DNA from 4 places in the Streptomyces sp. NPDC041122 genome. Region 4 is predicted to be linked to each of the others. Evidence: riboswitches for the same ligand, from Rfam matches in the RefSeq annotation. Region 4 holds a riboswitch; each other region holds the start of a gene.
What was found. A riboswitch is a leader RNA that binds a small molecule or an ion and turns the genes downstream of it on or off. The one in region 4 is predicted to bind cyclic di-AMP.
Positions count from the first base shown of each region.

Region 1: it holds a riboswitch for cyclic di-AMP, as region 4 does, so the genes downstream of both, ACZ6B8_RS12385 (M23 family metallopeptidase) here and ACZ6B8_RS32615 (transglycosylase family protein) in region 4, are expected to answer to the same signal.
Region 2: it holds a riboswitch for cyclic di-AMP, as region 4 does, so the genes downstream of both, ACZ6B8_RS04910 (C40 family peptidase) here and ACZ6B8_RS32615 (transglycosylase family protein) in region 4, are expected to answer to the same signal.
Region 3: it holds a riboswitch for cyclic di-AMP, as region 4 does, so the genes downstream of both, ACZ6B8_RS07005 (M23 family metallopeptidase) here and ACZ6B8_RS32615 (transglycosylase family protein) in region 4, are expected to answer to the same signal.

Region 1 covers NZ_JBVIYQ010000003.1:29,600-37,197, forward strand. Annotated here, with positions in the region: gene trmB (tRNA (guanosine(46)-N7)-methyltransferase TrmB) at 1-320, shown strand, start outside; gene ACZ6B8_RS12375 (PrsW family intramembrane metalloprotease) at 364-1,797, shown strand; gene ACZ6B8_RS12380 (aldo/keto reductase) at 1,809-2,753, opposite strand; gene ACZ6B8_RS12385 (M23 family metallopeptidase) at 2,886-3,965, opposite strand; cyclic di-AMP (ydaO/yuaA leader) riboswitch at 3,977-4,160, opposite strand; gene ACZ6B8_RS12390 (PP2C family protein-serine/threonine phosphatase) at 4,382-5,524, opposite strand; tRNA gene ACZ6B8_RS12395 (tRNA-Met) at 5,698-5,771, opposite strand; gene ACZ6B8_RS12400 (alginate lyase family protein) at 5,847-7,073, opposite strand; partial or broken gene ACZ6B8_RS12405 (glycosyltransferase family 2 protein) at 7,213-7,410, opposite strand; gene ACZ6B8_RS12410 (YceI family protein) at 7,563-7,598, shown strand, end outside.
Region 2 covers NZ_JBVIYQ010000001.1:1,126,243-1,133,840, forward strand. Annotated here, with positions in the region: gene ACZ6B8_RS04895 (esterase/lipase family protein) at 1-215, shown strand, start outside; gene ACZ6B8_RS04900 (M23 family metallopeptidase) at 696-2,213, shown strand; gene ACZ6B8_RS04905 (ATP-dependent DNA helicase) at 2,292-4,859, opposite strand; cyclic di-AMP (ydaO/yuaA leader) riboswitch at 5,127-5,282, shown strand; gene ACZ6B8_RS04910 (C40 family peptidase) at 5,291-6,508, shown strand; gene ACZ6B8_RS04915 (hypothetical protein) at 6,632-6,985, opposite strand; gene ACZ6B8_RS04920 (C40 family peptidase) at 7,332-7,598, shown strand, end outside.
Region 3 covers NZ_JBVIYQ010000002.1:147,530-155,127, reverse strand. Annotated here, with positions in the region: gene ACZ6B8_RS07015 (HPr family phosphocarrier protein) at 1-72, shown strand, start outside; gene ACZ6B8_RS07010 (GntR family transcriptional regulator) at 231-941, opposite strand; gene ACZ6B8_RS07005 (M23 family metallopeptidase) at 1,154-1,957, opposite strand; cyclic di-AMP (ydaO/yuaA leader) riboswitch at 1,971-2,132, opposite strand; gene ACZ6B8_RS07000 (M16 family metallopeptidase) at 2,333-3,718, opposite strand; gene ACZ6B8_RS06995 (M16 family metallopeptidase) at 3,715-5,067, opposite strand; gene ACZ6B8_RS06990 (DNA gyrase/topoisomerase IV subunit A) at 5,291-7,598, shown strand, end outside.
Region 4 covers NZ_JBVIYQ010000010.1:329,450-337,047, forward strand. Annotated here, with positions in the region: gene ACZ6B8_RS32595 (nucleoside triphosphate pyrophosphohydrolase) at 1-588, shown strand, start outside; gene ACZ6B8_RS32600 (tetratricopeptide repeat protein) at 632-2,842, shown strand; gene ACZ6B8_RS32605 (cytochrome P450 family protein) at 2,961-4,268, shown strand; gene ACZ6B8_RS32610 (transglycosylase family protein) at 4,408-5,469, shown strand; cyclic di-AMP (ydaO/yuaA leader) riboswitch at 5,698-5,867, shown strand; gene ACZ6B8_RS32615 (transglycosylase family protein) at 5,872-6,585, shown strand; gene eno (phosphopyruvate hydratase) at 6,919-7,598, shown strand, end outside.

The DNA of each region.
Region 1 (7,598 bases), on a different contig from region 4:
CCAAGGCCCGCCACCACAAGCGCCGCCTGATCCAGCCGGAGTTCCTGACCCTGGCCGCGCCCTCCCTCAAGCCCGGCGCGATCCTGCACTGCGCGACCGACTGGGAGCCGTACGCCGAGCAGATGCTGGAGGTGCTCACCGCGCACCCCGACTTCGAGAACACCCGGGCCGACGGCGGATATGCCCCGCGCCCCGAGTTCCGCCCCCTCACCCGCTTCGAGGGCCAGGGCCTCGGCAAGGGCCACGTCGTCCACGACCTGCTGTTCCGCCGGACCGCGAACCCGCCGAGCGGAATCACCGAGTCCGCCCCGGAGAACTGAGGCACCGTCGCGGCCACCCCCATCCCTCGTTAGGGTCAACGACGTGGCCACCAGTTCCCCGTATCCGATACCCCCCGAGGCGCCCGCCCCGAGGGAGCTGCGCCGCGTCCGCTGGTGGCAGCGGCGCGCGATACGCGGAGGCGCGCTCGTCACCCTGCTCGCCCTCTCCGGCCTGGTGATCCTCGCCCTGGTGCGGGAGCAGACGGGCACCGAGGGGTTCCTGGTCGGGCTCGGCCTCGCGGTCGTGCCCGTCCCGCTGCTCGTCGCCGCGTTCCGCTGGCTGGACCGGGTGCAGCCGGGGCCCTGGCGGAACCTCCTCTTCTCCTTCTCCTGGGGCGCCTGCGCGGCCGCCCTCGTCGCGATCGTGGCGAACAGCTTCGCGATCCGCTGGATAGCCACCGCCACCGCCGACCCCACCGGCGCCGACACCCTCGGCGCCACCGTCATCGCGCCGATCGTCGAGGAGAGCGCGAAGGCCGCCGCGATCCTGCTCGTCTTCCTCTTCCGCAGACGCGACTTCACGGGCCTCGTCGACGGCGTCGTCATAGCCGGGGTGACCGCGACCGGCTTCGCGTTCACCGAGAACATCCTCTATCTGGGCAACGCCTTCGTCACCGACCAGCTCAGCCGCGACAGCGGCCTCGCCTCCGTGACGGCCGCGACCTTCTTCGTACGGGTCGTCATGTCCCCGTTCGCGCACCCGCTGTTCACGGTCCTGACCGGCATCGGCTTCGGCTTCGCCGCGTTCGCCGCCGACCGCCACCACCTGCGCCGCGTGCTGCTCCCGCTCACCGGACTGCTGCTGGCGATGGGCATGCACGCCCTGTGGAACGGCTCGGCGGTCTTCGGGCAGTACGGCTTCTTCACCGTGTACGCGGCGTTCATGCTCCCGGCGTTCGGCCTGCTGACGTGGCTGGCCGTCTGGACCCGGCAGCGCGAGCTGCGCACGATCCGCGCGGAGCTGCCCGCGTATGTGGCGGCGGGCTGGCTCACCCCGCCCGAGCCGTACGCGCTGGGCTCGATGCGGGCCCGCGCGCTGGCCCGCGACTACGCCTCGTACACCTGGGGGAAGGCGGCGGCCCGCACGGTCGCCGAGTACCAGATGTACGCGACGTCGCTGGCGTTCCTGCGCCACCGCGGCCGGCGCGGCCGGGCCGGGGCCGACTTCGTGGCGCGCGAGCGGGAACTCCTCGAAAGGCTCTGGGAGCGGCGCGAGCCGGCCCGCCCCGCGCTCGCGTACGCGGCGCAGGCGACGGCACCGGTGGTCCGTCCGCTGCCCCCCGGCCCCTACGGGTCGTACGGGTCGTACGGGGCCTCCGGCGGGTACGGCCACCCGCACTACGGGGCGCCCGGCCCCGCCCCCTACGGATTCCCCCCGTACGGGCAGCCGCTCCCCCGGCCCCAGCCGGCGGCGAGCGGCCACCCCACGTACGACGCGGGATCCACGTACGGCCCCTACAACCCCTACCGCTCCTAGGCCCACCGCTCCTAGGCGGACGCTGCCGTCAGCCGCGCGATCTCCGCCGGCGTCAGCTCCAGGTCCGCCACCGCGAGCAGCGCCGGCAGCTGTTCGACCGTGCGCGCGGAGGCGATCGGCGCCGCCACCGTGGGCTGCGCGGCCAGCCAGGCGAGCGCCACGGTCGCGACCTGCGCGCCGTGCGCCTCGGCGATCTCGTCGAGCGCGGTCAGGACGCGCTCGCCCCGCTCGCTGCCCACGTACTGCGCGACCCCGCCGCTGCGGGCGCTCTCCACCTTCGTGCCCGGACGGTACTTGCCGGTGAGGAAGCCGGACGCGAGCGCGTAGTAGGGGACGGCCGCGAGGCCGGAGCGCGAGGCGACCTCCTGGAGCGGGCCCTCGTAGGTGTCGCGGGAGACGAGGTTGTAGTGCGGCTGGAGCGCGACGTAGCGCGCGAGGCCCTCGCGGTCGGAGAGGTCGAGGGATTCCTGGAGCCGCTCGGGGGTGATGTTGGAGGCGGCGATGGCGCGCACCTTGCCGTCCCGCACCAGTCCGTCGAGCGTCCCGATGATCTCCTCCACGGGGACCGACGGGTCGTCGTAGTGCGTGTAGTAGAGGTCGATGTAGTCGGTGCCGAGGCGGCGCAGGGAGGCGTCGATGCCGGCCTTGACGGTGGCCGGGGAGAGGCCCTTGAACTCGGGGTGGGCGCCGACCTTGGTGGCGATGACGACGTCGGAGCGGTTGCCGCGTCCGGCCAGCCATTCGCCGACGAGGGTCTCGGACTCACCGCCCTTGTTGCCCTCCACCCAGGCCGAGTAGACGTCGGCGGTGTCGATGAAGTTGCCGCCCGCGGCGGTGTAGGCGTCGAGGACGGCGAAGGAGGCGGCCCGGTCGGCGGTCCAGCCGAAGACGTTGCCGCCCAGGGAGAGCGGGAAGACCTCGAGGTCGGAGGAGCCGAGCGTACGCAGATGAGTCATGTGTTCCTCAACAAGGCCACCGGATGCGGAATTCCGTGCACGCACCACCGGACCGGCGGCCCTGGCGTCGGGGGGGATGCCGCCAGGACCGCCGGAGTGCGGAGGGAACTCAGCACCGCGCGGGCGCGGACCTCAGGGGTTCAGGCCCTTGCCCTGCAGCCAGCCGAGCGGGTCGATCCCGGTGCCTTCGGGCGTGTGGACCTCCAGGTGGAGGTGCGGCCCGGTGACGTTGCCGGTCGCGCCGACGCGGCCGATGACCTCGCCGGTGGTGACCTTCTGGCCCGCGCTGACATTGAGCGAGGACTGGTGGCAGTACCAGATCTCCGTACCGTCCTCGAGTTCGAGCACGGTGCGGTACCCGTACGCGCCCGCCCAGCCGGCCTCCTTGACGGTGCCGGTGTGCACGGCCTTGAGCGGGGTGCCCGTGGGCGCGGCGAAGTCGAGGCCGGTGTGGTGGCCGGAGGACCACATGGCGCCGGCGTCGCCGAAGTGCGAGGTGAGGGTGTACGAGGAGGTCGGGATGGCGTAGCTCTTGGCGAGCTTGGCCAGGCGCGCGGCCTCGGCCTTGGCCTTGCGGGCCTCCTCCGCCTTCTTCTTCTTGGCGGCGGCCTCGGCGTCCGCCTTCTTCTCGGCGGCCTTCTGCTGCGCGGCGGCCTCTTCGGCGGCCTTCTTGACGGCGGCGTCCTCGGCCGCGGTCCGTACGGCGGCGTCCGCCTGGTGCTGCTGGTTCTCGGCCTGCCGCATGATGCGGGCGCGCAGCGCCTCGCCCGCGTCGGTGGTGCCCTGCTCGGCGTCGACGGGACTGACGCCGGCGGCGGTGAGCGGGGCGGACGCGGCGGCGGCCGTCGTGGTGTCGGAGGAGTCGTCGGCCAGCAACGAGCCCACGCCCGGCAGGGACTTGGCCTCGGGGAGCGAGTCGGCGACGGCGGCCACGCCCGGCAGGTCGGGCATCGATATGGAGACCGGCGGCTTGCCGTCCTGCGCGGTGGCGATGCCGCCCGCGCCGACGGCGGCGATGACGCCCACGCCGAGGACGGTGGAGCTGCGGGCGAGCCCGCCGCCGCCCTTCTTGTGCACACGGTGCCTGCCGCGGACGGGCCGGACGGAATCCTCGGTGGGGTTCCACTCCTCGAACTGGTCCTCGTCGTACACGCCGAAGTCGTCGTCATTCGGTAGGTACACGGCTTGGGGGGCAGGCCGGTTGGACGCCACGGGGGCGCACTCCTTTCCTTCCTTCTCGCCTACCGGGTTAGCTGACGGGTTCGGAGCAGGAAGGTCTCCTACGGGCATCTGCCGGCGCGTGCGCGCATGACGGGATCGAGGCATGCGTGCATGGGCGGCAGAGGTCCGATTCACCCCAAGTTAGTGGTTCCCCGGCTCCCTTGCGGGATTAGGCGCGTGCGCGCGGAGCCGCCTCTAGTGACGGCTGGGACGACCGCGCTGCGTTATCGAACGTTAATAGACAGCGGGTCGGTATTCCAAGCTGTTCCGGTTGATCGTTAACGCCGACCGGCTGTACGTACCGGGACGCACGGGGGCGGAACGGGGCGAGTCGACCCCACCTCGGTCCGCACCGGAATTTCACATTCCCTTGACAGTACGTCAGATGTCATGCGGAGCGGCGCACTTCAGTCACCAGTGGTGACATCCGGATCCCCGGCGACCGGCCGGCGCACCGCGAGGAGCGCCATGTCGTCCGTCATCCCGCCCCCGGTGTGCCGTCGCACCTCCTCCGCGAGCGCGGCGAGCAGCGCCCGCGGGCCCCCGCGCCCCGGGAAGATCCGCCCGCCGAGCCGGGTCGCCGGATCGTAGAACTCCCCCGCCGCGTCCCGCGCCTCCGACAGCCCGTCCGTGTAGAACAGCAGCGTCGCGCCGGGCGGGAAGTCGGTCTCGTCGGCCCGGTCCGGCCAGATCCCCAGCTCACCCATGCCGAGCGGCAGCGCGGGCTCGCTCGCCGACATGACGCACAGCCGCCCGTCGCCGCGCAGCAGCAGCGGGGACGGGTGACCCCGGTTGATCAGCCGCACCCGGCCGTCGGCATGCCGGATCTCGGCGAGGACGGCGGTGGTGAACCCCTCGAAGGCGTCCAGGCCGTCGCGCCGGGTGCCCTCCCGGGCGAGGGCCCGCTCCAGGCGCTGCGCCACGGCCTCCAGCGTGGTCTCCTGCTCGGCGGCCTCCCGGAAGGCCCCGATGACGACGGCGACCGCGGCGACGGCGCCCATGCCCTTGCCGCGTACGTCGCCGACGATGAGCCGGACCCCGTACGGGGTGTCCTGCACCGCGTACAGGTCGCCCCCGATGAAGGCGTCGGCCTGCGCCGCCTCGTACCGTGCCGCGATGTCGAGCCCGCCGATCCGCGGGTCCGGCTCGGGCAGCACGGCGCGCTGGGTCGTCTCGGCGATGGAACGGGCGTTGGCGAGCCGGTCGTTGCCGCGGCGCACGACGCGGTTGATGACGATCGCGAGGGCCGCGACGGTGACCACGGTGAGCACCTCGGTGACGGCCTCGACATGGCTGCTGCCCACGTTCCCGAAGTGCAGGACGAGGACGGCGGCGGTGGCGGCGGCGCCGGTCAGGACGGTGCTCAGGAGCGAGTAGAAGGGGGCGGCGATCAGCGGGGCGGCCGTGAAGAGGGGCGCCGCGGTGAACTCGGGCGGGGTCGAGACGTCGTACACGACCCCGACGAGGAGCAGCAGGAGGGGGAGCGCGCGGACGAACGTCCGCTCGTGCGCGGTGGCACCCCTGTCGCCGGTTCCGCCTCGCTGCCCCACCGCTTGTCTCCCGCCGACTCCGCGCCCATCACCGCGCTCCACCCAGGGTTCCCCCGGTGGGGAGCGGAGGCGAGCCGGTGCGGGCCGACCGGGTTACGGGGGCGGCGAAACCCGTGGGGGACCGGAAAAAAACCCAGGGCCGGAAGCTGATGCTTCCGGCCCTGGGCCTTCAGTAGCGGGGACAGGATTTGAACCTGCGACCTCTGGGTTATGAGCCCAGCGAGCTACCGAGCTGCTCCACCCCGCGTCGGTGAACACAACACTACGCCATGCGGAGGGGTGCGTCGAACCACTTCCCCGCCACCGCCCCGCACACCGCCGTTCACGGGTTGTCCGCGTGCGTGAGCGTCTCCCACGCCACGAAGAGCCCGTCCGTGCCCTCGGGGCGCCGCTGCTCGGTGAACCGCTCGGTCAGCGGCATGTCCAGGTGCAGCCGCCCCCGCAGGTGGTTGAGGCCGACCTCCGTGTCGGGCCCCATGTCGCGCTGCACCCGGCCGCCGCAGAGCCAGCCCGGTGCCTTCTCGCCCAGCTGGTACCGGGAGTGGAACTCGAAGGCGGCCCGCATCCGCTCCTTGACCTCCCCGTACAGGTCGACGCCCTGGTGGCGGGCGGTCTCCGCCATGTGCGCGGTGGCGGCCAGCGAGTAACTGGCGTGCTTGAGGTTGCGGCAGGTCTCCTGCGCGATGCCGTCGACGAAGGTGCCCTGCCCGAACCAGTACTTCCGCAGCTCGGGGGCGGTGTCGATGCCGCTGCCCGCCGGGGAGACGGGCAGCTTCCCGTCGGACTCCAGATAGAAGTACGCGGGCACGCGGGTGCGGAAGTGGTGCACGGCCTTCTCGAACGCGGCGTGGTCGTCGAGGAAGACGGCCATCGCCATGGTGGCGTCGGCCATCACCAGGTCCCAGTTGCCGTTGAAGTCGGCGGAACCGTCCCTGACCTGGGGCAGGTAGGCGTTGCGCAGCATCCGCTCGAAGCGCAGCAGCGAGCCGTCGTTCCAGCCGTCGTAGGTGTAGCGCACGGCCTCGGCGGCGCGGGCCCAGGAGGTGGCGGCCCACGCGGTCTGCAGCCCGGCGTTGGCCTCCGTGTGCCCGGTGATCACCTTCGACCACGCGTCCATGATCTGCACCGCCTTCTTGGCGTGCGCGCGGTCGCCGGTGATGTTCCAGAGCAGCGCCTGGGTGTACGCGGCGAGGGCGTCCTCACGCTCCTCGACGCAGCCCCGTCCGGGGCGGGTGTCGGGCGGGCACTCCACGACGGGGTACGGGGTCGGCCGGTAGTCGTCCGCCGCGAACCTGCTGCCCCGCATCTGCTCGAAGGCCTTCGCCCAGGGCTGCTCCCCCGCCCTGACGTGGGCGCGCACCCGGTCGAGCTGCTCCTTGCCGACGAGGACGCCGGGGTGCGTGAAGGGCAGGTCGAGGGGGCGCGCGGCGGCCGTACGCGTGCCCGAGCCGCCCCCTTGACCACTCCCGCAGGCCGCGGCGAGGACGAGAAGGGGCACGACGAGCAGACAGAGCGCCCGCCGCCCCGTGCCACGTACGGCTGCGGCCATTGCTGCACCTCCGGATCCACCCGGGGTCGGTCCCACCGCCCCGGCAGTCCAGCGTGTCCCGCCCCGGCCGCCCCCGCCGACCGGACTGCTCCGTTCGGGCGCGCGCCGCCGCTCGGACCGTCCGGACGCGTGCCACCACTCAGATCACCGGCGGCCGCCCCAGTCGCGTCAGCCGCCACACCGTGCGCCACCGCATCGGCCTGCGCCCGCCGCACGGCGTCCGCAGCCCCTCGACGAAACCACCGGCCCAGGCCCGCAGCCCGGCCACCGAGCGCGTGCGGGCCACCGTGAGAAGCGTCCAGACGCCGAGGTGGACGGGGATCAGCGGGAGCGGCAGGGCGCCCCCACTCGACCCCGGGTGGGCCGCCGCTCGAGGGGCCCGGAGAGGGGTGGTCACCGGCGGTATCGTCGGGGCGGGCCGCGACGCCTTCTCCCGTGACCGGTTGCACCGCACGCTTACCGCCTCTTCCCTTCCAGGAGTGACCAAGCATGTCAACCATCACCGAGCTCAGTGAGCTGAGCGGC
Region 2 (7,598 bases), on a different contig from region 4:
TGAGCTTCTGGAGCGATCTGGACCAGATCATGGTCCCGATGGAGACGGCGTGCGTCGACCACCCGGACCTCACCGCACAGAACGTCCGCGTGACCGGAATCGGCCATCTCGCCCTGCCGGTCCACCCGGCGGTCGCGACCGGCGTACGTCAGGCACTCGACCTCGCGAACCCGGGAGCCGACGCACGGAGCGCGGGCGGACTCACCGTCGCCTGACCCCAGGAGAACCCCGCCCCGAACAACACGGTCCCGAACCGAAACCCGGCACCGGACCCACGCCCCCAGACCCGAACCAGAACCGGAAACACGCCCTACTGACCTGAAACAACGCCGCGTTGACGCGGACCCCACCCCCACGGCTCCGACGCAACGCCCCACCGCCCCGAGGTCACACCTTCACCACCCCCGCACCACCACCGCATCACGCCCTCACCCCCACACACCCCGCCCCCCACCGGCACAAAGTCACCCCACCGCACCCCGGGTCACGCGCCCCACCAGACCGTGCACCCCGCCCCATCCGTGTCGAACGGGCCTCGAACGCAGGGCCAAGGCTGTGCCCACAGTCCACCGAAAGACGGCCGAATGCCCGTTTCCTGCGACCACGAAACCTGCCGAAGATTGTCGCGCCCGTATACCGCCGGGTACAGTCGCCGCACTGCTCTGCCCCCTGCTGCCGAGGCGAAAGAGAAGTTGGTGAACGACCGTCACCCGTCGGGGAGCTCCGCTCCCCAGCCCTCGGCTCCCGGCGCCGACCACGCGCACTACGCGACGTACGGCCAACAGGGCGCCGAGCACGGTGGCTACGGCTACGACGCGTACTCCACCGCCGGCGCCGGCCTCGACACCGGCGGCTACGACACCGGCACCTTCGCCGCCGACCCGCTCTTCGGCGACATGCCGGGCGGCGGCCACGACACCGGTCAGTGGGCGACCACGACGAGCCCCCAACAGACGCTCACCCACGACGCGTACGCCGCGCAGTACTACGCCGCCACGTACGACACCGGCAGCTACGACACCGCCTCGATGTGGTCGACGGGCGGGCACCAGCAGCTCGCCGACATCCCGTCGCAGCCGGGCCCCGACGCCACGGCCCAGTGGGACACGGGTTCCTGGAACTCGGCGCCGCAGCCCGGCCAGTGGGACACGCAGGCCTTCGAAACGGGTGCGTACGACGCGACGACCTGGAACGTCGCGGAGGGCGAGACGCACGAGTCCCCGGAGCCGGAGACCCGGCGGTACGAGGTCACGGACCCGTACGAGATCTCCCCGGAGTCCGCGTACGACACCGACAGCGCGTACGGAACCGGCGGTTCCGACGCCCCCTATGACGACATGGACCCCTCGGACACCGCGGACCTCGACGGCGACAGCACCTCACCCGCCGCCGTCACCGACTCCCCGGCCGGCGCCCCCTCGTCCCGCCGCGCCTCCCGCGGCAAGGGCGGCGGCGCCTCCGGTTCGGGCGGGTCGCGGACCCGACGCCGCAGCCCCGCCAAGCGCTCCGCCCTGCTCACCGTCGCCGTGCCCTCGGTCTGTGTGATGGGGGTGGCCGGCGTGGCCGCCGCCTCCGTGGGCAGCTTCGGCGGGAACGAGGACAGCAAGGAGACGACGGCGTCGGCCCCGGACCCCACGTCCGTGAAACCGTCCGCCGCCAACAACAAGCTCGACACCCAGCTGGCGAACCTCTCCGCCGACGCGGGCGACTTCGCGGACCGCGCGAGCCGCACGCAGGAGCGCATCGACCTCAAGGCCCAGAAGGTGGCCGAGCAGAAGAAGGCCGCGGCCGAGGCGGCGCGCAAGGAACGGCTGCGCCCCAAGTTCTCCCTGCCGGTGAAACAGCGCGGGCTGAGCGCGTACTACGGCCAGGCCGGCGTCAACTGGATGTCCGCGCACTCGGGCATCGACTTCCCGGTGTCGTACGGCACCGAGGTGAGCGCCGCGACCGACGGCACCGTCTCCACGAAGTGGAACAGCGCCTACGGCAACATGGCGATCGTGACCGCGAAGGACGGCACGGAGACGTGGTACTGCCACCTCTCCTCGCACAAGATCTCCTCCGGCCCGGTCAAGGCCGGCCAGGTCATCGCCTTCTCCGGTAACTCCGGCAACTCCACCGGCCCGCACCTGCACTTCGAGGTGCGCCCCGGCGGCGGCTCGGCGATCGACCCGCTGCCGTGGCTGCGCAGCCACGACCTCGACCCGACGTAACTCCGGTGGCCGCCGCGGCGATCCCGCCACGGCCACGAAGCACCCTCGCCCGCGCACCCTCACCCGCGCGGGCGCGCGCTACAGCTTCTCGACCGGTGCGTACCGCAGCAGCAGCCGCTTCGGCTTGGGCTCGCCGAAGTCGACCGTCGCCTCCGCGTTCGCCCCCGTGCCCTTCACTCCGACCACCGTGCCGAGGCCGAACTGGTCGTGTGTGACCCGGTCGCCGACGGCCAGGGCGACCACCGGCTTCTCCGTGGCGCGGCGCGTGGCGAAGCCCTGGGCGCCGCCGGCGCGCGAGCGCGCGGACGACAGCGACGAGGCGATGCCCCCGGCCGGTCCCGATCCGCCGGAACCGGACGACGCCGGGGCGCCGACGGAGCCCGTCCGCTTCCAGTCCAGATGGGTGTCCGGGATCTCCTCGAGGAAGCGCGAGGGCGGGTTGTACGACGGCTGGCCCCAGGCGCTGCGCATCGAGGACCGCGTCAGATAGAGCCGTTCCCGCGCGCGCGTGATGCCCACGTACGCGAGACGGCGCTCCTCCTCCAGCTCCTTGACCTGCCCGAGGGAGCGCATGTGCGGGAACACGCCGTCCTCCATGCCGGTCAGGAAGACCACGGGGAACTCCAGGCCCTTTGCGGTGTGCAGCGTCATCAGGGTGATGACTCCGGAGCCGTCGTCCTCCTCGTCGGGGATCTGGTCGGAGTCGGCGACCAGGGCGACGCGCTCCAGGAAGTCGGAGAGGGTCCCGGCCGGAGCGGCGGCCCCCTCGTCCCCCTCGGCCTGGCCGCCTTCCGCCGGGCCTTCACCTGCCGTCGGGCCTTCGCCCTCCGCCTGGCCGTCGTCCTGCTCCCCCGCCTGGTTGTTGTCCTGCTCGAACTCCAGGGCCACCGCGGCGAGTTCCTGGAGGTTCTCGATGCGCGTCTCGTCCTGCGGGTCGGTCGAGGCCTGCAACTCGGCGAGGTAGCCGGTGCGTTCAAGGACGGCTTCCAGGACGACGGCCGGGCCCGCGCCGGACTCGACGATCGTCCGCAGCTCCTCCATGAGCGTGTTGAACCGCTTGACGGCGTTGACCGAACGGGCCGCCATGCCGTACGCCTCGTCGACGCGGCGCAGCGCCTGCGGGAAGGAGATCTTCTCGCGCTGCGAGAGCGCGTCGATCATCGCCTCCGCGCGGTCGCCGATGCCTCGCTTGGGCACGTTGAGGATGCGGCGCAGCGGGACCGCGTCCTCGGGGTTGGCGAGAACACGCAGGTAGGCCAGCACATCGCGGACCTCCTTGCGCTCGTAGAAGCGGACGCCGCCGACGACCTTGTAGGGCAGGCCGACGCGGATGAAGATCTCTTCGAAGACACGGGACTGGGCGTTCGTCCGGTAGAAGATCGCCACGTCGCCGGCCTTCGCGTCGCCCGCGTCCGTGAGGCGGTCGATCTCGTCGGCGACGAACTGCGCCTCGTCGTGCTCGGTGTCCGCGACGTACCCGGTGATGCGCGCGCCCGCGCCCTGGTTGGTCCAGAGGTTCTTCGGGCGGCGGCTTTCGTTCCGCTCGATGACGGCGTTCGCGGCGGTGAGGATCGTCTGCGTGGAGCGGTAGTTCTGCTCCAGGAGGATCGTCGTCGCGTCGGTGTAGTCCTCCTCGAACTGGAGGATGTTGCGGATCGTGGCGCCGCGGAAGGCGTAGATCGACTGGTCGGCGTCGCCCACCACACACAGCTCGGCGGGGTCGTCGCCCTCGCCTCCGGAGGGGCCGACCAGCTCGCGCACCAGCGCGTACTGCGCGTGGTTGGTGTCCTGGTACTCGTCGACCATGACGTGCCGGAAGCGGCGGCGGTAGTGCTCGGCGACGTCCGGGAAGGCGCGGAGCAGGTGGACCGTCGTCATGATCAGGTCGTCGAAGTCCAGCGCGTTCGCCTCGCGGAGGCGCGACTGGTACATCGCGTAGGCCTGGGCGAGGGTCTTCTCGAAGCCGTCGGCCGCCTGGCCCGCGAAGTCCTCCTCGTCGATCAGCTCGTTCTTCAGGTTGGAGATCTTGGCGCTGAAGGACTTCGGCGGGAACTTCTTCGGATCGAGATCCAGGTCACGGCAGACCAGGGCCATCAGGCGCTTGGAGTCCGCGGCGTCGTAGATCGAGAAGGAGGAGGTGAAGCCCAGCTTCTTGTACTCGCGGCGCAGGATGCGGACGCAGGCGCTGTGGAAGGTCGACACCCACATGGCGTTCGCCCGCGGGCCCACGAGCTGCTCGACGCGCTCCTTCATCTCGCCCGCGGCCTTGTTCGTGAAGGTGATCGCGAGGATCTGGCCGGGGTGCGCACCGCGCTCGGCGAGCAGGTACGCGATGCGGTGGGTCAGCACGCGGGTCTTGCCGGAGCCGGCGCCGGCGACGATGAGCAGCGGGGAGCCGGCGTGCACGACGGCCGCGCGCTGGTTCTCGTTCAGCCCGTCCAGGAGCGACGCCGGGTCGATGACCGGGCGGGGGGCACCGTCGCGGTAGTGCGTCTCCCGAGTCATGGGCGCGTCGAACTTCCCGTTGAACAGGTCGTCCGGAATGGGCTCCGGAGTGCTGTCCTCGGGCGGCGGCGGGGGCGCTTCGTCCGCGGCCCGGGAAGGCTGCAGGTCCGCCAGGAAGCTGTCATCAAAGAGGCTGCTCATCGCCTCCCGAGTCTAGGCGGCCCCACTGACAACCCGCTGCGGGTTCCGGTCACCTCACGTCCGGCCGCCCGCCCGGCTACCCCCCGCCCGCGGACGATCACAGTCCGCATTTGCCGGTGCGCATCATTCCGGCGCTCGCGCCGGGCCCCTCGAAAAGTAACGAAAATGTATCGGGCATAACGAACATCAACCTTCACACGGGCCACACGAATTGGCTAGCGTGCTGCGCGGGCCGCTCGTCCCCCACCGGCGAACCCCGCCGGGAACGGGTGGCCCCCGCCGAGTCCGACATGTTCGGAGCCGGGGACCCACCGAGAACTTGGGGTGAATCGGTCCCGTACGCAGTACGGGACCGTAGGGCAACCTTCCGGACCACCCGCCCGAACCCGACAGCTAACCCGGTAGGCGGTCTACGGAAGGAGTCGCCTCCCTTGGCGTCGCACCGCAAGCCGCGGACCCGGTCATCCGCACTCCGCACGACCCCCGCCCTCGGCATCACGACGGCCGCCCTCACCTCCGTCGCCCTCCTGTCGCAGAGCGCGCAGGCAGCGCCCTCCACACCGGCGAAGCCCAGCCTCGAAGAGGTCCAGAAGAAGGTCGACGAGCTCTACCAGCAGGCCGGGGTGGCCACCCAGAAGTACAACGCCGCCAAGGAGCGCACCGACAAGCAGCGCAAGAAGGCCGACCGTCTGCTCGACGACGTGGCCGCGCGCGCCGACAAGCTGAACGACGCCCGCAAGGAGCTCGGCGCGTTCGCCGCCGCGCAGTACCGCACCGGTGCCGTCTCCGAGACGGCGACGATGATGCTCGCCGATGACCCACAGGGCTACTTTGACCAGAACCACCTGGCGGACCGGCTGACCACGCGCCAGAAGAAGGCGGTCGACGCGTACGAGGCGGAACAGGCCTCGGCGACCAAGCAGCGCACCCAGGCCGCGACGAGCCTCAAGACGCTCAGCGACGCGCGGGACGACCTCAAGACGAGCAAGCAGACCGTCCAGCGGAAGCTGGGCGACGCGCGCGAGCTCCTCTCGAAGCTCACCGCCCAGGAGAAGGCGCGGCTGGCGGAGATCGAGCGGAAGAAGAAGCAGGAGGCCAAGCGCAAGGCCGAGAAGCTGGCCCGCGAGCAGGCCGCCGAGGCGGAGCGCAAGCGCAAGGCGGAGGAGGCCGCGCAGCGGGAGAAGGAGCGGGAGAACGGCGACTCCGGCTCCGGTTCCGGATCGGGGTCAGGCACCGGCGCGGGCTCGGGGGCCGGTACAGGGTCCGGTACGGGATCCGGGAGTACGGACGGCGGCTACGCCACGAAGGCCGCGAAGGTCATCGACTTCGCGGAGGCACAGATCGGCAAGCCGTACGTGTGGGGTGCCACCGGCCCCGACTCCTACGACTGCTCCGGCCTCACCCAGGACGCCTGGAAGGCCGCGGGGATCTCCCTGCCCCGCACCACATGGGACCAGGCGAAGGTCGGCACGACCGTCAAGACCGCCGACGCCGCACCCGGTGACCTGGTGTTCTTCTACGACGACATCAGCCACGTCGGGATCTACATCGGCAACGGCAAGATGATCCACGCCCCGAAGCCGGGCGCGAACGTCCGCGTCGAGTCGATCTACTACATGCCGATCCACAGTGTGGTGCGTCCCGCGTAACCGCACCCCCACGCGCGTGTGGCCCGCATCCCGGGGGGATGCGGGCCACACGTTCGCGTACGTGCCGGCCGGGAGGCCGGCGCTCAGGTCCGGCGCACCGCGTCAGGTCCGGAGCACGGCGTGTCAGGTCCAGAGCACGGCGATGAAGATGTTCGCCACCGTCAACAGGCCGACCGCGCCGAACAGCGGCTTCTCGATCTTCTCCTCGTCCCGCTTCACGTAGACCAGCGCGAGGATCACGATCAGCACGGCCAGCTTGATGCCGATCTTGAGGTTGTTGACCGCGTTGTCGTCCGCCTGGTTGAGGCCGACGAGGACCACACCGGTGACGAGCATGACGAGCGCGCCGTGCAGCATCGCGGGGCTGAAGCGGGCGGCACCCTGGCCCATCTGCTTCATCTGGGTGAGGAAACCGCCCAGGAGCGAGGCGATGCCGATGATGTGCAGGCCGACGAAGAGATGGATGAGTAGGTCCATGGGGCCGGAGCCTAACCCGGCCGCCCACGGCTCCCGGCGGCCACCCCCGTACCACCGCTCCCTCGCGGCTGCGGCGCGATCCAGCCATCGGTCACAGCCGCGTGCGAAGCAGGCGCCCCCGGCCGGGCGACCCGGTCACAGTCGGTCATCCAGGCGCCCACTTCCGTCGGTTCCGCACAATCCGTCACCAGCCCGTGACGGTCAGGTTTAGCGTCCTCCACCAGGTGACCGGCTCCCCGTCGCCGTCCGGACCGGACGGCTCGTCGGACACCACCGCCGAGAAACCCGGCGGCGGCCCGCTCCCCCCTGTGGCGGGCCGTCGCCGGACACGTAAGGAGCCCTCTTCGTGGCAGCGCACCGCAAGCCCAGCCCGCGCTCGCTCAGCGGCAGCACGTTCCGCACCGCTCGCACCGCTCTCACCCTCGCCCTCGCGGGAGCCGCCTCGGCGACCGCGTTCGACGGCGTCGGGCACGCGGATCCACCGCCCGGCCCCACCGAGGTGAAGTCCAAGGTCGACGCGCTCTACCGCGAGGCGGAGACGGCCACCGAGAAGTACAACGGCGCGAAGGAGAAGGCCGAGAAGGCCGAGAAGTCGCTCACGGCGCTGCGCGAC
Region 3 (7,598 bases), on a different contig from region 4:
GCCGACGCCGCCCTCGACCGGCTGGCGAAGCTCGTCTCGGAGGGGCTCGAGGAGCTTCCGGAGACGGTCTAGGACGCGTTCCTGAAAATCGTTGAAGGGGTCACCCGGAATTTTCCGGGTGACCCCTTCAACGTTTTCACGGCGCACACCGAAAAACAGGGCCCAGAATTCCCGCATTTTCGCGCGGCCCCCTCTTTCCATAAGGTCCCTCTGTTTATACGGCTCCTCCGTTAATTCCGGAGGCTCACCGTGTTGACGGCATGTTGCGGATCCCTCACACCGTCGCGCTCCGCCCGCCGTGCGGGACGCAGCCGTTGGGCGGCCGCCGTCCGCTCGGCGTGCGCGGCGGCGAGCGCCCTGGCCCGCCCCGCGTCCTTGCGGGCCACCGCGTCGAGGATCGCGGCGTGCTCGGACCACGCCTCGGCCGGCGCCGCCGGGGACTCCACCACGTACATCCAGGCGACCTTGTGGCGCAGCTGGGTGAGCAGCGCGCCGAGGCCGGGGCTGGCGGACGCCTGGGCGAGCGTCTCGTGGAACCAGCCGCCCAGGGACCGCAGATCCTCCCCCAGGCCGCTCCTGGCGCGCTCCTGGCCCAGCCGGACGAGTCCGCGCAGGACCTTCAGGTGCGCGTCGTCGCGGCGCTGTGCGGCGCGCGCCGCGGCGAGCGGTTCGAGCAGCGTCCGCATCTCCAGGAGGTCCGCCGCCTCCTGCTCCGTCGGTTCCGCGACGCACGCGCCCGCGTGCCTGCGCGTGACGACGAAACCCTCGGCCTCCAGGGTGCGCAGCGCCTCGCGCACGGGGACGCGCGAGACGCCGTAGCGGCGCGCGAGGAGTTCCTCGGTGAGCCGGCCGCCCCTCACGTGGACTCCGGCGACGATGTCGTCCCGGATGGCCGTGCTGACCGAGTGCGCCGGAATGCGCGTGACCGGACCTCCACCCACTGACCGGACCTCCATTGAATTCCCCGCGCCGCGCGGTCGGCCGACGCTCGTCCGGTGACTCTATTGCAGAGCTCCGCAATTTCCGATGGCGTCCGGGAATTCATGGATATCTTTTGGCCAATACGGGACGGGGGCCGACACAGCCGCACGCGAAAGCCCCGGCTCACCAGGAGCCGGGGCTTTCGAAGCGATGCTGCGGAAATCCGCGTCCGTCAGACGTTGACGCCGTGTCCGCGCAGGTACGCGATGGGGTCGATGTCCGAGCCGTAGTCCGGGCCGGTACGGGCCTCGAAGTGCAGGTGCGGGCCGCTGGCGTTTCCGGTGGCGCCGGAGATGCCTATCTGCTGGCCCGGGGTGACCGTCTGGCCGACGGAGACACCGAGGGAGGACATGTGGCCGTACTGGGTGTACGTGCCGTCGTTCATCTTGATGACCACGTTGTTGCCGTAGGCGCCGCCCCAGCCGGCCTCGACGACGGTGCCGGAGCCGACCGCGTGGACGGAGGTGCCGGACGCGGCGTGGAAGTCGATGCCGGTGTGGCTACCGGAGGACCACATGGCGCCGCCGGTCTGGTAGCCCGTGGAGACGTACGAGCCGGAGATCGGGGAGACGTAGCTGTTCAGGCGCTTGCGCTCGGCCGCGCGGGCGGCGCGCTCCTTGGCCTCGCGCTCCTTCTCGGCCTTCGCCTTGGCCTCGGCCTCGGCCTTGCGCTTCTCCTCGGCGGCCTTCTTCTTGGCGGCCTCTTCGGCCTTCCGGGCGGCAGCGGCGTCGTCGGCGGCCTGGCGCTGGGCGGCGGCCTGCGCGTCGACGCTCTCGGCGAGCGTGTCGCCGACGGAGATGGCCTGGGTGAAGCCGGTGTGCTCGAGGGCCGCGTCATCGGCGGCGGCGAGCGCCGGACCGGCGAGGCCTCCGATGACACCGGTGGTGGTGAGCGCTGCGACGCCCGCGACGTTCGCGGTGGTACGCGTGAGGCGGCTCGGACGACGGTGCTTCCCGGTGGCACGGGTGAACGCCATGAAGCGGCTGATCCTTTCCTTCCTTCTCGCCTACCGGGTTAGCTGACGGGTTCGGAGCAGGAAGGTCTCCTACGGGTCCCTCGCCTCACGGCAAGGTGCCCGATTCACCCCAAGGGACGTGTGGGTCCCCGGCTCCCCTGGCTCGCGCCGTACGGGGACTCGGCGATGACTGTCCGGTGCCGCGGGTGCGGCTTACTGCGCGACGAACAGCCGGACCGACGCTAAACGGCCGCACTTTCAATCGACAAACAGAACGCGACTTTTGTAGCGCACGCCACAGGGCAGACGGGCAACCTCCATATGAATTCGGACATATGAGGACCCCGGCGCCCTAAGCGGTCACCGGGGTCCTGACATGTCCGGCCTGACGGTCACTCAGCCGGTGACCACCGTCACATCGCCGATCCCGAGGGCCCTGACGGGCTCCTCGATCTGCGCGGCGTCCCCGACGAGGACCGTCACCAGACGGTCCTCCGGGAAGGCGTTCACGACGGCCGCGGTGGCCTCCACGGTGCCGGTGGCAGCCAGCTGCCGGTACAGCTGCGCCTGGAAGTCGTCCGGCAGGTTCTGCTCGACCTGGTCGGCGAGGGTGGCCGCCACGGAGGCCGCCATCTCGTACTTGAGCGGGGCGACGCCCACCAGGTTCTGCACGGCGACGTCGCGCTCGGCGTCGGTGAGCCCGTCGGCGGCGAGGGTGCGCAGCACCTTCCAGAGGTCGTCGAGCGCCGGGCCGGTGTTCGGGGTGTCCACGGAGCCGCTGATGGCGAGCATCGCGGCGCCCGTGCCGTCCGGCGCCGAACGCAGCACCTGGCCGAACGCCCGTACGCCGTAGGTGTATCCCTTCTCCTCCCGCAGGACGCGGTCCAGACGGGAGGTGAGGGTGCCGCCCAGGCAGTACGTGCCGAGCACCTGGGCGGGCCAGACGCGGTCGTGCCGGTCGGGGCCGATGCGGCCGATCAGCAGCTGCGTCTGGACCGCTCCGGGGCGGTCCACGATGACGACGCGGCCGCGGTCGTCGGCGGTCACCGGCGGCACCGGGCGCGGCTCGCCCGCGGAGCCGGTCCAGGCGCCGACGGTGTCCGCGAGGACGGCGTCCAGGTCGGTGCCGGTCAGGTCGCCGACCACGACGAGGGTGGCCGTGGCGGGCCGGACGTGCTTCTCGTAGAAGGCCCGCACCGCCGCCGAGTCGATGGCGGTGACCGTCTCCTCGGTGCCCTGGCGCGGCCGGGACATGCGCGAGGTCGCCGGGAAGAGCTGCCGGGAGAGCTCCTTGGCGGCGCGCCGCGCGGGGTTGGCGGCCTCGTGCGGGATCTCGTCCAGGCGATTGCGTACGAGCCGTTCGATCTCGCTGTCGGCGAAGGCCGGGGCCCGCAGCGCGTCGGCGAGCAGGCCGAGCGCCTTGGGGAGCCGGGAGACCGGGACCTCCAGGGAGACGCGCACTCCGGGGTGGTCGGCGTGCGCGTCGAGGGTCGCGCCACAGCGGTCGAGCTCGGCGGCGAACTCCTCGGCGGAGTGCTTGTCGGTGCCCTCGTTGAAGGCCCTCGCCATGATCGTGGCGACGCCGTCGAGGCCCTCGGGCTCGGCGTCCAGGGGCGCTTCGAGGTGGATCTCCACGGCCACGACCTGCTGGCCGGGGCGGTGGCAGCGCAGGACGGTGAGGCCGTTGGGCAGGGTGCCGCGCCGGGGGGCGGGGAAGGCCCAGGGCTTGGCCGTGCCCGCCTGGGGCTGGGGGTGGAACTGCATGGTCGCGGCCTCGGTCACTTCGCCGCCTCCTCTTCTTCCTCGTCGTCCTCGTCCGCGTCGGCCGGGGTCGTCGGCTCGTACACGAGCACCGCGCGGTTGTCCGGGCGCAGGCGGGCCTTGGCGACCTCCTGGACCTCCTCGGCGGTGACGTCGAGGACGCGCTGCACGGCGGTGAGGGCGAGCTGCGGGTCACCGAACAGGACGGCGTACCGGCAGAGTTCGTCGGCGCGGCCCGCGACCGTGCCGAGCCGGTCGAGCCACTCGCGCTCCAACTGTGCCTGGGCGCGCTCCATCTCCTCCGCAGTGGGGCCTTCCGCGGCGAAGCGGGCGAGCTCCTCGTCGACGGCGGCCTCGATGACGGGCACCTCGACGTCACCGGACGTCTTCACGTCCAGCCAGCCGAGCGACGGCGCGCCGGCGAGCCGCAGCAGGCCGAAGCCGGCGGCGACCGCGGTGCGGTCCCTGCGCACCAGGCGGTTGTAGAGCCGGGAGGACTCGCCGCTGCCGAGGACGGTGAGGGCGATGTCGGCCGCGTCGCACGCGCGCGTGCCGTCCTCGGGGAGGCGGTAGGCGGCCATCAGGGCACGGGCCGGCACCTCCTCCTCGATGACCTCGCGCAGCTCCTCGCCGATGCGCTCCGGCAGGGAGCCGTCGCGCGGCGGCTGCTTGCCGTCGTGGCCCGGGATCGAGCCGAAGTACTTCTCCACCCAGGCGAGCGTCTGCTCCGGGTCGATGTCCCCGACGACCGACAGGACGGCGTTGTTCGGCGCGTAGAACGTACGGAAGAACGCGCGGGCGTCCTCCAGAGTGGCCGCGTCCAGGTCGGCCATGGAGCCGATCGGCGTGTGGTGGTACGGGTGGCCCTCGGGGTACGACATGGCCGTCAGCCGTTCGAAGGCGGTGCCGTACGGGACGTTGTCGTAGCGCTGGCGGCGCTCGTTCTTGACGACGTCGCGCTGGTTCTCCATGGACTGCTCGTCGAGCGCGGTGAGCAGCGAGCCCATCCGGTCGGCCTCCAGCCACAGGGCCAGCTCCAACTGGTGCGCGGGCATGGTCTCGAAGTAGTTGGTGCGCTCGAAGCTCGTCGTGCCGTTGAGCGAGCCGCCCGCTCCCTGGACCAGCTCGAAGTGGCCGTTGCCGTGCACCTGCTTCGAACCCTGGAACATGAGGTGCTCGAAGAGGTGGGCGAGGCCGGTAAGCCCCTTGACCTCGTGGCGCGAGCCGACGTCGTACCAGAGGCAGACCGCGGCGACCGGGGTCAGGTGGTCCTCGGAGAGCACCACGCGCAGGCCGTTGGCCAGCCGGTGCTCGGTCGCTGTCAGGCCGCCGGAGCCGGCCTCGGCCGTGGCCGTGTGACCCATGGGCATGTACGTCCCTTCGATCGCTGGATCATCGCTGGATCAGAACCATTGCTGCCAGTCCTGCCACTGTATGCAAGCGTGTCAGCACCTGACGAAGTTCCCGCTCCGCCCACGGCGTAGTCGCGTGTGACACCGCCGGTGCACGGGTCGTGGTCTGCGTTGTCAGTGGGACAGTCCACAATGGTCGGCGTCAGAACCCGCACTTGTTGGTGAAGGAGCCGCAGCAGCGATGGCCCGCCGCAGCACGAAGACCCCGCCGCCCGACGACGCGTACGAGGAGAAGATCCTCGACATCGACGTCGTCGACGAGATGCAGGGCTCCTTCCTCGAGTACGCGTATTCGGTCATCTATTCCCGTGCCCTGCCGGACGCCCGGGACGGCATGAAGCCGGTGCACCGCCGCATCGTCTACCAGATGAACGAGATGGGCCTGCGCCCCGACCGCGGCTATGTGAAGTGCGCCCGCGTCGTCGGCGAGGTCATGGGTAAGTTGCACCCGCACGGCGACGCGTCGATCTACGACGCCCTGGTGCGCATGGCCCAGCCCTTCTCGATGCGCCTGCCCCTGGTGGACGGCCACGGCAACTTCGGCTCGCTCGGCAACGACGACCCGCCGGCCGCCATGCGGTACACCGAGTGCAAGATGGCCGACGCCACCTCCCTGATGACGGAGTCGATCGACGAGAACACCGTCGACTTCGAGCCGAACTACGACGGCCAGGAGATGGAGCCCTCCGCCCTCCCGGCGGCCTACCCGAACCTCCTGGTCAACGGCGCGTCGGGCATCGCCGTCGGCATGGCGACGAACATGCCGCCGCACAACCTCGGCGAGGTCATCGCCGCCGCCCGCCACCTCATCAAGCACCCGGGCGCCGATCTCGAGACGCTGATGAAGTACGTGCCGGGCCCGGACCTGCCCACCGGCGGCCGCATCGTCGGTCTGAACGGCATCAAGGACGCGTACGAGTCGGGCCGCGGCACCTTCAAGACCCGCGCGACGGTCTCCGTGGAGAACGTGACGGCGCGCCGCAAGGGCCTGGTCGTCACCGAACTGCCCTTCTCCGTGGGTCCCGAGAAGGTCATCTCCAAGATCAAGGACCTGGTCGGCTCGAAGAAGCTCCAGGGCATCGCCGACGTCAAGGACCTCACCGACCGCGCGCACGGCCTGCGCCTGGTCATCGAGATCAAGAACGGCTTCGTCCCCGAGGCCGTCCTGGAGCAGCTCTACAAGCTCACGCCGATGGAGGAGTCCTTCGGCATCAACAACGTGGCACTGGTCGACGGTCAGCCCCTCACGCTCGGCCTCAAGGAGCTCCTCGAGGTCTACCTCGACCACCGGTTCACCGTGGTGCGCCGCCGCAGCGAGTTCCGCCGCGGCAAGAAGCGCGACCGTCTGCACCTGGTCGAGGGCCTCCTCGTCGCGCTCCTGGACATCGACGAGGTCATCCGCCTCATCCGCTCCAGCGACAACTCCGCGCAGGCCAAGGAGCGCCTGATGGAGCGCTTCTCGCTGAGCGACATCCAGACGCAGTACATCCTGGACACCCCGCTGCGCCGCCTCACCAAGTTCGACCGCATCGAGCTGGAGTCCGAGCGCGACAAGCTCAACGGCGAGATCGACGAGCTGACCGGCATCCTGGAGTCGGACGCGGAGCTGCGCAAGCTGGTCTCCTCGGAACTGGCCGCCGTCGCCAAGAAGTTCGGCACCGACCGGCGCACGGTGCTCCTGGAGTCCTCGGGCTCCCCGGCCGCCACGGTCTCGCTGCAGGTCGCGGACGACCCCTGCCGGGTGCTCCTGTCGTCGACGGGCCTCCTCGCGCGTACGGCCAACGGTGAGCCCTTCACCGACGGCGACACCAAGCGGGTCAAGCACGACGTGATCGTCTCGGCGGTGCCGGCGACGGCGCGCGGCGAGGTGGGCGCGGTCACCTCCGAGGGACGGCTGTTGCGCCTCCCCGTGGTGGACCTTCCCCAGCTCCCGGAGACGGCGTCGGCACCCAACCTCTCCGGAGGAGCGCCCGTCTCGGAGCTGCTCACCCTGGAGAAGGACGAGAAGCTGATCTGCCTGATGACGCTCGACGAGTCCTCGCCGGGCCTGGCGCTCGGCACGGCACAGGGCGTCGTCAAGCGCGTGGTCCCCGACTATCCCTCCCACAAGGAGGAGTTGGAGGTCATCACCCTCAGGGACGGCGACCGGATCGTCGGCGCGGCCGAGCTGCGCACCGGCGAGGAGGACCTGGTCTTCGTCACGGACGACGCCCAGCTGCTGCGCTACCAGGCCTCGCAGGTGCGCCCCCAGGGCCGTCCCGCGGGCGGCATGACGGGCATCAAGCTCGCCGACGGCGCGAAGGTCATCTCCTTCTCGGCGGTGGACCCGGCGGTCGACGCGGTCGTCTTCACGGTCGCGGGCTCGCGCGGCACGCTGGACGACTCGGTGCAGACGACGGCCAAGCTCACTCCGTTCGACCAGTACCCCCGCAAGGGGCGTGCGACGGGCGGCGTCCGCGTGCAGCGCTTCCTGAAGGGCGAGGACTGCC
Region 4 (7,598 bases):
TGCCCCTGGTCCTCCCGGCAGACCCACCAGGGCCTGGCGAAGTACGCGATCGAGGAGGCGTACGAACTGGTCGAGGCGATCGAGGAGGGCGACCGGGACGAGCTGCGCGAGGAGCTCGGCGACGTCCTGCTCCAAGTCGTCTTCCACGCGCGGATCGCCGAGGAGGGCGGCCCGGAGGACGAGGACGCGCCGTTCTCCGTCGACGACGTCGCCGGCGGCATCGTCGAGAAGCTCATCCACCGCCACCCGCACGTCTTCGGCGACGCGTCCGCGCGCACCCCGGAGGACGTCAAGGCCCACTGGTTGCGCACGAAGGCGCAGGAGAAGCAGCGCACCTCGGTCACCGAGGGCGTCCCGATCGGCCAGCCCGGCCTGGCGTTCGCGGCGAAGCTGGCGTCCCGGGCGCGCACGGAGGGACTCGAGGTGACGGTGCCGACGGGGGAGGGCGTCGGGTACGAACTCCTCGCGCTCGCCCTGCGGGCCGAGGCGGAGGGCGTCGACCCGGAGGCGGCGCTGCGGGTCGCGGCGCGGGCCTACCGCGACGCGGTGCGTGCCGCCGAAGGCGGAGGAGCGGTGGACACGCCCTAGTACGGTTGCTCCCTGGAGCCGTTCGGCTACGTAGGGGGTTCGCGTGGAACCGGAGTTGGAGCGGCTGGTGGCTTCGGGGTCCGCCGCGCTGGTGGCCGCGATGGGGTCGGAGCGCTGGGCCGAGGCGCGGCCCCGGTTCTCGCGGTTCCTGCTGGCCGGGGGCGTCATGGCGGGTGACGGCGTCATGCTGGCCGTCGCCGCGCGGCAGCTCTCCCATCCCGGGGTGGACCCCCGGGAGTTCGAGGCGCGCTGGTACCGGAACCTGTTCGCCGCGGCGTCCGCCCCGCAGCGGCAGCGGCACGAGGTGCGGGCGGAACTCCTCGCGCTGGTGACGGAGTTCGGCGGGGGCTGGGTCGTCAGCCGGTCCGTGTGCTGCCCGCAGGGGCACCGCGCGTGGGCGGAGACCTCCTGCGAGACCTGCGGCGCCCCCCTGGGCTTCCCCGCCCGGTCCCCGCGGCACGCCCCGGGGCCCCGCAAGCCGGGCCGCCTGTTCCACCGCCCACCGCCGTCGGGGCCGCCCGCGCTCTCGGGGGCACCCGAGCCGTCGGAGCCGCCGGCGTCACCGGAGACATCCGTACCGCCGCCGCCCGGTGGACCGGCGGCCGTTCCGCCGCCCGGGTGGACCGTGCCCGCGTCGTCCGGCGCGGACAACAGCGTGTCCCGGAGCACCGTCGAGCACCTGTTCCAGTCGGGGGTCATCAGCGGCGGCGTGCACCTGACGTCGCCCCGGGCCGGCCGTGACCACGTCGAGCTCGGCGCGGGCGCCGCCGGACCGGGCGGTCAGGTCATCGGGGTGCAGAACAACTACGCGCCCCGGGCGGGCGGTGACCCGCAAGGGGCGGACGGCTGGCCCGGCGTCGGCGCGCTGCGCCGGCATGCCCCCGGCGTCCGTCCCGCCCGCCGCTTCGGCTTCGAGCAGCGCCTGCCGCCGTACGTCGAACGCGACTGCCACCGCGAGCTGTCGGCGATGATCACGCTCGCCGTGACCGACGGCGGCCTGGTCGTCGTCACCGGCGAGCCGCTCTCCGGCAAGACGATGACGGCCTGGGCCGCGCTGCGGCAGGGCGCCGGGGACGACGCCCGGGTCCACGCCCCGCAGCCGGGGACCGACCTGCGCGACCTGCCGGGCAGGATCCCGGACCGCGCTCCCGGGGCCCGGCACGTGGTGTGGCTCGACGACCTGGAGGACCACCTCGGCGAGCACGGCCTCACGGCGGGCCTGCTCGCCCGGCTCACCCAGGAGGGCGTGCTGGTGCTCGCGACGATGCGGGACGAGGCGTACGACGCGCACCGGTTCGGCGCGGGCCCGGCCTCGCGCGTCCTCGGCGCCGCCGCCACCGTCGAGCTGACGTGCCGTTGGAGCGCGGCGGAACTGGCGCGGCTCGCGGCGGCGGACGACCCGCGACTGGTGGACGCCGTGCGCTGGCGCGGCACGCTCGGCGTGACGGAGTACCTCGCGGTGGGGCCCGAACTGTGGGACGAGTGGCGCAGGTCCGCCCGGCGCGGCGGCCCGCACCCGCTCGGGCACCTGCTGGTGCGCGCGGCGATCGACCTCGCGCGGTGCGGACTCACCCGGGGCGTCACACCGAAGCTGCTGACCCGGTTCCAGGAGGAGTACGCGGCGGAGTACGGGGCGGAGGGGGCCGAGGCGGACGTCGCCGGGCGCGAGGAGCTCGACGCCGCGCTGGCCTGGGCCGCCGCGCTCCGGCACGGGGTGAGCGGACTGCTCGTGCCCGGCGAGTGGCCCGGCACCTGGCGGGCGTGCGGCTCGCTGGTCGCGGACGCGGCCCGCTCTCCCGGCACCGGGCCGCTGCCGGACAGCGCGTGGATCCGCGCCTACCGGGAGCTGGAACCGCACGACACCGCCGAGCTGGACGCCCTGGTCGCCGGCTTCCGGCTGGCGCTCACGCCGCGCGCGACGAGCGGGGACGTGCACGCCCTGCTCTGGCTCGGCCGGCTCGCCCGCGACGAGGGAGACCTCGCGGGCGCCGAGGAGCTCTTCCGCGACGCGGCGGACCGCGGGGACTCCCGCGCCGCGGCCGAGCTGGGCCATCTGCTCGCCACCCGCGTCGCCTACGCGGAGGCGGTCCCCTATCTCACGGCCGCCGCCGAGGCGGACGAGCCGGGCGCGGCGGCGCTCCTCGGCCAGGTCCACCAGCACCTGGCGGACCACTACTTCCGCGTCGCCCGCGCCACCGGCGACGAGTCGGCCGCCCGCCGCCTGAAGGGCCCGCTGCGCCCGACGCCCCCCTAGGATCTGTCCGGCCACCCTTCCCTTCTGCTCCGCGACGCCCGGCACACGCGCCGCACCGGGCGCAAGCCCACGAAGGGAACGGTCGGACGGGCCCTCATGAGCGGATACCGTCGACCGCATGCACGACCAGCCGCCAGCCGTCACCCCCTGCCCCGCCACGGGAGGCTCCCCGCAGCCCGAGCTCTTCAGCTGGGAGTTCGCCACCGACCCCTACCCGGCGTACGCCTGGCTGCGGGAGAACTCGCCGGTGCACCGCACCAGCCTGCCGAGCGGGGTGGAGGCCTGGCTGGTCACCCGGTACGCGGACGCCCGGGAGGCCCTCGCCGACCAGCGGCTCAGCAAGAACCCGGCGCATCACGACGAGCCCGCCCACGCCAAGGGCAGGACCGGCATCCCGGGCGAGCGCAAGGCCGAGCTGATGACCCATCTGCTCAACATCGACCCGCCGGACCACACCCGGCTCCGCCGGCTCGTCGCCAAGGCGTTCACGCCGCGCCGCGTGGCCGCCTTCGCGCCCCGGGTGCAGGAGCTGACGGACCAGCTCATCGACACGATCATCGCCAAGGGCGGCGGCCCCGGCGGCGAGGCCGACCTCATCCACGAGTTCGCCTTCCCGCTCCCCATCCACGCCATCTGCGACCTGCTCGGCGTCCCCCGCGAGGACCAGGACGACTTCCGCGACTGGGCGGGCATGATGATCCGGCACGGCGGCGGGCCCCGCGGCGGAGTGGCCCGGTCCGTGAAGAAGATGCGCGGCTATCTCGCCGAGCTCATCCACCGCAAGCGCCTCGACCCCGGCGACGACCTCATCTCCGGCCTCATCAAGGCCTCCGACCACGGCGAGCACCTCACCGAGAACGAGGCCGCCGCGATGGCCTTCATCCTGCTCTTCGCCGGCTTCGAGACCACCGTCAACCTCATCGGCAACGGCCTGTACGCGCTCCTCACCCACCCTGAGCAGCGCGAGCGGCTGCAACGGGCGCTCGCCGACGGCGACACCGGGCTCCTGGAGACCGGCGTCGAGGAACTGCTGCGCTACGACGGTCCCGTCGAGCTCGCCACCTGGCGGTTCGCGACCGAGGCGCTCAGCATCGGCGGCCGGGACATCGCCGCCGGCGACCCCGTGCTCGTCGTCCTCGCCGCCGCGGACCGCGACCCCCGCCGCTTCGACCGGGCCGACACCCTGGACCTCTCCCGCCGTGACAATCAGCACCTCGGATACGGCCACGGCATCCACTACTGCCTCGGCGCACCCCTGGCCCGCCTGGAGGGCCGGACCGCCCTCGCGACACTGCTCCGGCGCCTTCCCGACCTGCAACTCGCGGCGGATCCCGCCGATTTGCGGTGGCGTGGCGGACTGATCATGCGGGGACTGCGCACGCTGCCGGTGGAGTTCACGGACGCACAGCCCCGGGGCCGGGACTGACGGGTCGTCAGGACTGTGATGTTCACGTGATCTCCGCTGCATCGACTTGTGACAAGCGTTCGACTGCGGCTACGTTCACGACGACTTGAGCGCCCCCGGGCGCCCCAGTTGTCGCTGCAGTCTCCTGAAAGGCACCCGCATGCTCTCCGGCCATGGTCGTCACCGACGCCCCCGCCAGGCCCCGGCACTCGTCGTCGCGGCAGGCGTCACCGGATCAGCCATCGCCATCCCGCTGCTCGCCGCCACCAGCGCGAGCGCGGCCGACACCGCCACGTGGGACAAGCTCGCCCAGTGCGAGAGCGGCGGCGCGTGGAGCGCGAATCCGGGCAACGGTTACTACGGAGGGCTCCAGCTCTCCCAGGAGAGATGGGAGGCCTACGGCGGCCTCGAGTTCGCGCCCAGCCCCGACCAGGCCTCCAAGTCCCAGCAGATCGCCGTCGCCGAGAAGGTCCTCGACGCCAAGGGCACCGACGCCTGGCCGAGCTGCGCCCCGATCGCCGGACTCACCGACGGCGGCGCCGCGGCCGACGTCGACCCCGGAGCCCCTCTTCCGCAGGCCCCGGACGACTCGTCCGGCTCCACCGGCTCGACCGGGAGCGGCAAGGCCGACGGCGCGAAGGACTCCGGGGACGCCAAGGGTGCGGACGACGCCGCCAAGGACTCCGCGGACAAGAACAAGGGCACGGACGAGGACGAGGGCGAGAAGGCCGACCCGTCCACGGACGCCGGCGAACCGTCAGCCGACTCCGACACGCCCGGCTCCGCCGACGGCGCACGAGACAAGAATCACGACGAGTCCGGCGAAAAGGACGGCAAGGGCGGCGCGGCGGACGCGGATGACGCGGACGCCGACGGCAAGTCCGGCCCGCAGGACCCCTCTTCGCCCGGCTCCGCGGGGTCGACCGCGCCCGCCGAGGGCTCGGACGGCGCCTCGGCGGGCCGCCACCGCGGCGACGCCGACGCGAGCGAGCGGGCCGGCGGCGACCGTCCCGGCCGGCACGCCTCGCGCGGCGCCGACCGCGACGGTGCCGTCGCCGACGGGTCGTACACGGTGCGCTCCGGGGACAACCTCTCGCGCATCGCCGACGACCTCGACGTGGCGGGCGGCTGGCACGAGCTCTACGCCGGGAACAAGAAGACCGTCGGCGGCGACCCGGACCTCATCCTGCCCGGTCAGAGCCTCGATCTGGGCGAAAAGTAACGGTAGTTGACGAAGAGTCGGGCGGGGTCTTCGCGTCGTATGTCTGCTTTGGCGCAAGTGAGACATGGGTCTCAGAAGCCCTGATCGTCTTTGAAATTGTGTGGAAGACGTGATTACCGTCGTCACCGCTCGCCACTGGTGAGCCCCGCCGGTCGGTACGCCGAATCCTGCCAACGGCCGGACGGGAACAGTCGTCGCTCAAGAGCGCCGTCGGCAGGAGCGGGGGACCCAAGGTTTGTGCCGGGTCCGTCCGTTGAGGGGTGGGGCAGCCGAGAGGCTGAGCGCCGCGAGACGGACGGGAACGGCTAGGGGTGAAGTCGCGCTCAAGGAGTGCGACCGGGCAACCACATCGGCCCGAACCCGACAGCTCACCTCGCAGGCGTCGGTGTAGGGGATCAACTCATGCTGCTTTCCAGCAAGGGCAAGCACCGTCGTCCGTCCAAGGCCACGCGTGTCGCCACGCTCGTCGGTGTGACCGGTGCCGCCGTCGCCGCTCCGCTGATGGCGGCCGGCTCGGCCTCCGCCGCCACCACCTCCGAGTGGGACGCCGTCGCCCAGTGCGAGTCGGGCGGCAACTGGTCCATCAACACCGGCAACGGCTTCCAGGGCGGTCTGCAGTTCTCGCCGTCCACCTGGGCCGCGTACGGCGGCACCAAGTACGCGCCGTCCGCCGACAAGGCCTCCAAGGCCCAGCAGATCGAGATCGGCGAGAAGGTCCTCGCCGGCCAGGGCAAGGGTGCCTGGCCGTCCTGCGGTGTCGGCCTCTCGGGCGCCTCCCCCAGCAGCGGTGGCGGCCAGCAGGAGCAGGCCCCGCAGCAGCAGGAGAAGCCGCAGCCGCAGCAGACGCAGCAGCAGGCCGCTCCGGAGCAGCAGCAGGCCGCGCCGAAGCCGCAGCCCACGCCGCAGACCGAGTCCAAGAAGACCGTCGAGACCCCGACCGGCAAGACGGTCAAGAAGGGCGACGGCGAGTACAAGGTCGCGACCGGCGACACCCTCTCCAAGATCGCCCAGTCGCACCACGTCAAGGGCGGCTGGCAGAAGGTCTACAAGCTCAACGGCGACATCATCGACGACGCCGACTTCATCTACCCGGGCCAGCAGCTGCACCTCAGCTGACCCTCCGGTCCCACCCGGCCGTGCCTCGGCGGAGGTGCGGCCACCCCGTCCCCACGGGCTCCCCGCCCCGGTGCGCGTATCCCCCGTACGCACCGGGGCGGGGCCATGTCCGCCCCCGGATCCACGTCCCGTACCACCGCCGCACGCCCCCGCCGTGTTCGCTACCAGCGAGTAGAAACGCGGTCTTCCGTCCTGTTTCCCGGGGATTTCGGCTCTTGTCCGTCCCACGGGACGGGCGGTCGGCTGGCTGAAGCCCCGGAGCCGGTTAGGCTCAGGAGACGCAGGGGCCGAAGCGGCCCGCGTAAACGCGTCACATCCCAGAAGGAGATGCTCGTGCCGTCCATCGACGTCGTCGTAGCCCGGGAAATCCTGGACTCCCGAGGCAACCCCACGGTCGAGGTCGAGGTCGGCCTCGACGACGGCAGCACCGGTCGTGCCGCCGTTCCGTCCGGTGCCTCCACCGGTGCCTTCGAGGCCATCGAACTCCGTGACGGTGACCCCAACCGTTACCAGGGCAAGGGTGTCGAGAAGGCCGTCCTCGCCGTCATCGAGCAGATCGGCCCGGAGCTCGTCGGCTACGACGCCACCGAGCAGCGCCTGATCGACCAGGCCATGTTCGACCTGGACGCCACCGACAACAAGGGCTCGCTCGGCGCCAACGCCATCCTCGGCGTCTCGCTCGCCGTCGCGCACGCCGCCTCCGAGGCCAGCGACCTGCCGCTGTTCCGCTACCTCGGCGGCCCGAACGCGCACCTGCTGCCCGTCCCGATGATGAACATCCTGAACGGCGGGTCGCACGCCGACTCCAACGTCGACATCCAGGAGTTCATGATCGCGCCGATCGGCGCCGAGTCGTTCTCCGAGGCGCTGCGCTGGGGCACCGAGGTCTACCACACCCTCAAGAAGGTCCTGAAGGACAAGGGCCTCTCCACGGGCCTGGGCGACGAGGGCGGCTTCGCCCCGAACCTGGACTCCAACCGCGCCGCGCTCGACCTCATCCTGGAGGCCATCAA